One region of the Peribacillus sp. NPDC101481 genome, then DNA from elsewhere that is predicted to be linked to it. Evidence: riboswitches for the same ligand, from Rfam matches in the RefSeq annotation. Region 1 holds a riboswitch; the other holds the start of a gene.
What was found. Region 1 has a riboswitch for preQ1 ahead of queC (7-cyano-7-deazaguanine synthase QueC). Riboswitches for the same ligand answer to the same signal wherever they lie in the genome.
Positions count from the first base shown of each region.

Region 1 (2,470 bases):
ATTTGATTGGCGGATACCGTTAGTTCGCCCATTTCATCATTTGACTTTTGCTCCAGGGGCTCATGATTCAGCTCTCCTGCAGCCACCATTTTCATCCTATCCCTGATTTTAAGGAGGGGGGTGGTAATGAGGTTGGCGGTAACAACCGCAAGGACAAGGCCGATAAGGACTGCCGCAATGGATATGATGATACTTGTCGTCTTAACCGATTTCCCGCTGGTGATGACGGTTTCACCTGAAGCGACAATCAATTCCTCGCGTTCCGAAGCAAGCTCCTTGAAACCCTCCATAACTTCATTGCTTATTGGCGCCACTTCATTTTCGAGTATCTCTTTAGCGCGTTCTTCATTTCCATTTTCATATTGTGGAAACACCCGGTCTACAATCATCGTGCTCCAATCCACGCTTTTCTCGATTAATTCCTTCGCTTTAACAGAATCGCTTAAGGCAAGAAGATCCTCCTGGATGACCTGGCTTTCTTCGGTATATTGTAAGAACCCTTCTTTATAACTCTCGTCACCATAAAGAATATATGCCCGGGCGTATGCGGTTCTTTGTGCTAGATTGTATAGCAGCTTTTCGTCTTGGATAAGAAGCGGAAGCTCCTTTTCGATGATATCCTGGGAATATACCAGTGACTTGTTGCTGCTGTAGATATTGAATGCTCCTAAGATGACACATAAAGATATGATGAGTGAAAATGCCACCAATACCTTTGCTTTAATGCTTTTCAAATTATTGGACCCCTTTATCGATATTTTATTCACACTGTTTTATCGGATAAATAAAAGGATATTTAAGCAATGAAAAGTTAACCAAATTTTCCATCAGATCCAATGTTCTCTTAATAAAAACATCTTGATTTCTTATCGTTTTCAAGTTACTATTGACTTGGAAAAATATAATATTCCGTGTTAAGGCGGAAGAGGTTCTAGCTACCCTCTCAAAAAAACTAAGGAGAAACAGTGCTCTATTCTTAGGGTGCTGTTTTTTTCCGTAAAAAGGAGTTTTATAGAAATGAAGAAGAAAGAAAAGGCAGTGGTTGTGTTTAGCGGAGGTCAGGACAGTACGACGTGCCTGTTCTGGGCGATGGAGAGATTTGAGGAAGTGGAAGCGGTGACGTTCGATTATAACCAGCGGCATAGCTTGGAAATCGAATGCGCTCAAAACATTGCCAAGGAATTGGGCATAAACCATCATATCCTTGACATGTCGCTGCTGAACCAACTGGCACCAAATGCGCTGACGAGAAGTGATATTGCGGTGGCGGACGGAGAAGAAGGGGAATTGCCGTCGACGTTCGTACCAGGGAGGAATTTGCTGTTCCTTTCGTTTGCCGGAGTGCTGGCGAGTCAGATTGGCGCTAAACATATTGTCACCGGTGTTTGTGAAACGGATTTCAGCGGATATCCGGACTGCCGCGATGTATTCATTAAATCATTGAATGTGACCTTGAACTTGTCGATGGACCAGTCATTCGTCATTGATACGCCGCTAATGTGGCTTAATAAAGAGGAAACATGGGAGCTAGCGGATCAGCTAGGCGCGTTCGATTTTGTGCGCGAAAAGACCCTGACTTGCTATAACGGAATCATCTCCGACGGCTGTGGAGATTGTCCGGCATGTAATCTGCGGAAAAAAGGACTGGATGACTATGTAAGCAGACGGAAGGTGCTTTCATGATGTACGGTTTTACGATAGTTGATAAACTCCAAAAAATAGATGAAGATATTCAGCGCAGCCAATTGAAGTATACAAACAAGAGGGTTCTCGTGAGTAAGGAATTCACCTTTGATGCGGCACACCATCTGCATGATTATGAAGGAAAATGCAAGAACCTGCATGGCCACACGTATAAGGTCATTTTCGGATTAAGCGGGTATACAGATTCACGCGGGTTGATGATAGATTTTGGGGACATCAAGGATATATGGAAAAATGAAATTGAAATCCACCTGGATCACCGTTATTTGAATGAAACCCTGCCGCTCATGAATACAACAGCTGAAAATATGGTTGTCTGGATTTATGAAAAAATGGCCGAATACCTTTCATTAAAAGAATATGAAGGTGCTAGAGTCGAATTTGTTCGACTGTACGAAACGCCGACAAGCTATGCCGAAGCCAGACGGGAGTGGATGGAAAGTGAGTAAACTCCCGGTTATGGAAATATTTGGGCCGACCATCCAAGGGGAGGGAATGGTCATTGGCCAAAAAACCATGTTCGTTCGGACGGCCGGTTGCGATTATTCGTGTGCCTGGTGTGATTCCGCATTTACATGGGATGGCTCCGGTAAGGAAGATACCGTCCAGATGACTGCCGAAGAAATATGGGATGAGCTGAAGCGTATTGGGGGTTCCGCTTTTTCCTTCGTTACGATATCAGGAGGAAACCCGGCTCTGTTGAAAAACCTAAACGGCTTGATAGCGATCTTACATGAAAATAAAATGAAAATAGGTGTCGAAACCC
Region 1 is NZ_JBIWNJ010000001.1:1,544,685-1,547,154, reverse strand. Features, by position in the region: gene ACIROD_RS07450 (methyl-accepting chemotaxis protein) at 1-734, opposite strand, end outside; PreQ1 riboswitch class I at 920-962, shown strand; gene queC (7-cyano-7-deazaguanine synthase QueC) at 1,018-1,683, shown strand; gene queD (6-carboxytetrahydropterin synthase QueD) at 1,683-2,153, shown strand; gene queE (7-carboxy-7-deazaguanine synthase QueE) at 2,146-2,470, shown strand, end outside.

Region 2 (2,470 bases), on a different contig from region 1:
GAAAAAAAATATATGCAGAATCCTAAATAAAAAAACAGGGGCCAATGTGGTCACCTGTTTTTTCTGAAGAAGGTAAGTTTCTTTTTCTTTTTTGCACGCTTATAGATAATGAAAAATAGTAAGAAGAGGAGTGCGAGTGCAGCTAGCGTATATTGGTTCATTTCAACAGATAGCAGTCCATAGGGAATCAGCGATAGGAAGAAAAAGTATATAAGGTTGCCAAGCGCCGTCGCTAATAAAAAATCCTTGAACGTGACAGTGCTGACTCCAGCTGCCAAGTTAATTAAGCTTGTTGGGATAAGCGGGAAAATCCTTCCTGTAAAAACGTACATGAAGCCATGCTCCACAACGGTTTCCTGCCATTTTTCACCAATCTTCTTTAAGAGAAGCTCCTGAAACCAGTTTCTTGCTGCATAAAAAATGAATCCTGAGGCAACAACACTTGTAAACCAACTCCATAGATAGCCATATATGAATCCGAATATCGTGACATTGATAGTCAGGAGCAAAATTAAGGGGATGATTGTAAAAGAATTTTGTACAAACATCAATACGAATGTCACAATAAATGTAAGCAGAAGGTTTTCCTTCAATATACCAATAACAGAATCCAGGTCACTTTTCCAAACCAAAGTGAACAGCTCAGCATTAGAGTATATAAATATTGCGATTACAAGTAGACCTAATATGGTCAGGACTTTTTTCAAAGGGCCACCACCATTCTTACTAATAGTTTATCATTTTCGAGTTCATTGGTGAAAAAAAAGAGCTGCCGCATCATGCAGACAGCTCTTTTCCATTATAGTGGCCTAACGGCGCGAAGATTCCTTTTAAAGCCACTTTTCAAACTGAATTCTTTTGTTCATTCCATAAATGATTGGCGCTCCGATCAGGAGGACGACGAACTCACCGACAGCTGTAGTCATCCAGCTTAGCCAGAATGGCAAGCCAAAGGCAAGGTTCAGTTCAATTGCAATTAAAAACATTGTGAACGTGAAAAAGATAATCGTGGCGATCATCCGTCCTTTAATGCCTTTTATGAAACGAGAAATATAAATGACAAGCAATAAGGCGAGCAGGGATTGCCCCACCCCAAAAATCAAATCATATGGCACCATCGGCGAAAAGAGCAGATTCGATATGAAGACCCCGCCAACGATACCGTAGATATACTTTTTATTGAATATAATCAGATGATTCAACATTTCCGGTACACGGAATTGGAACATCTCAAAAGCTATTGGTTTAAACACCAATGAGACCGCCACATACAAGGCAGCCAATAACCCGTTTATCACGAGTGTACGAACATTCATTTTACTCTCTCCCTAGTTTTTTATCGTGGGATGGTTACGAACCACGTTTAGGCGTTTACCCGATTATTAATAGTATCCCATGTACGCTTGTTTCGTCAATTTGTAAAGAATGGTTTTAATTTATTAGTTTCCCCAGTAGAAGTAGACAATAGGATTTTGATTTATTGCAATGAAGGATGATATTATTTCAATATGTACGTCAAAGGAGTGAATATAAAATGTCAATCGAGAGTGTCAAAAGCCATTTTAAACAATGGAATCGGGAAGGCGACGTAAAGGAGTTCGAAACATCGAGTGCTACGGTGATTGAGGCAGCGGAAACCATCGGTGTTATCCCAGCTCGGATTGCTAAGACTCTTTCCTTTAAAGGGGAAGGTGAACACGCGATTTTGGTAGTTGCCGCAGGGGACGCCAAAGTGGATAATAAGAAATTTCGTCAGACATTCGGCTTCAAGGCACGAATGCTTTCGCCTGAAGAAGTGCTTGCACAGACCGGCCATGCAATCGGAGGCGTTTGCCCGTTTGGTCTGGCAAACGATTTAGCTGTTTTTCTTGATGTATCGATGAAGCGCTTCGAGTCATTGTTCCCGGCTTGCGGCAGTGCGAACTCTGCAATAGAACTTACACTCGCTGAATTGTTTGAATATTCAGGTGCGAAGGAGTGGGTGGATGTTTGTAAAGGTTGGGAAGAAAAGGACAATGAGGAAACGGCGGTAGGCAATGCAGTTGATGTCATTTGATTAATGTAACAAAAAATTAGATTCACATGATTGGGATTGAGTCCACTGCAGTGGACTTTATTTGTGGGGGCCGCATGCATTTCCATGATTAAAGCGGAAAGCGGGCAGAAAGTGTTCCTGAGCGGAGGTTGAAAGATGTTAAATGGAAGCGAAAGAAAAAGCAATAGCAGCTATCTTAGTCTTAAAACTCTTTATGAAGAAAATATAACGGTTAAGAGCATTGCCCAGGAGCTTGAGTTTTGCCATAAAAATGATCTGGCGCTGGATATTCAGAAGGCATTGGAAAAAAAGAATTTTGATATATTGGCTGTCCAAGATCAAGGGGAAATCATCGGGTATATCGAAAGGGAAGAACTAGGTGAAGGAAGTATTTCTGAATTTATGAGAAACTTTTCACCAAGGGAAATGGTTTCG
Region 2 is NZ_JBIWNJ010000004.1:294,117-296,586, reverse strand. Features, by position in the region: gene ACIROD_RS23050 (TVP38/TMEM64 family protein) at 51-707, opposite strand; gene ACIROD_RS23045 (QueT transporter family protein) at 831-1,316, opposite strand; PreQ1 riboswitch class I at 1,323-1,367, opposite strand; gene ACIROD_RS23040 (YbaK/EbsC family protein) at 1,535-2,056, shown strand; gene ACIROD_RS23035 (hypothetical protein) at 2,192-2,470, shown strand, end outside.
Region 2: linked by a shared signal. The riboswitch ahead of ACIROD_RS23045 (QueT transporter family protein) and the one ahead of queC (7-cyano-7-deazaguanine synthase QueC) in region 1 are both predicted to bind preQ1.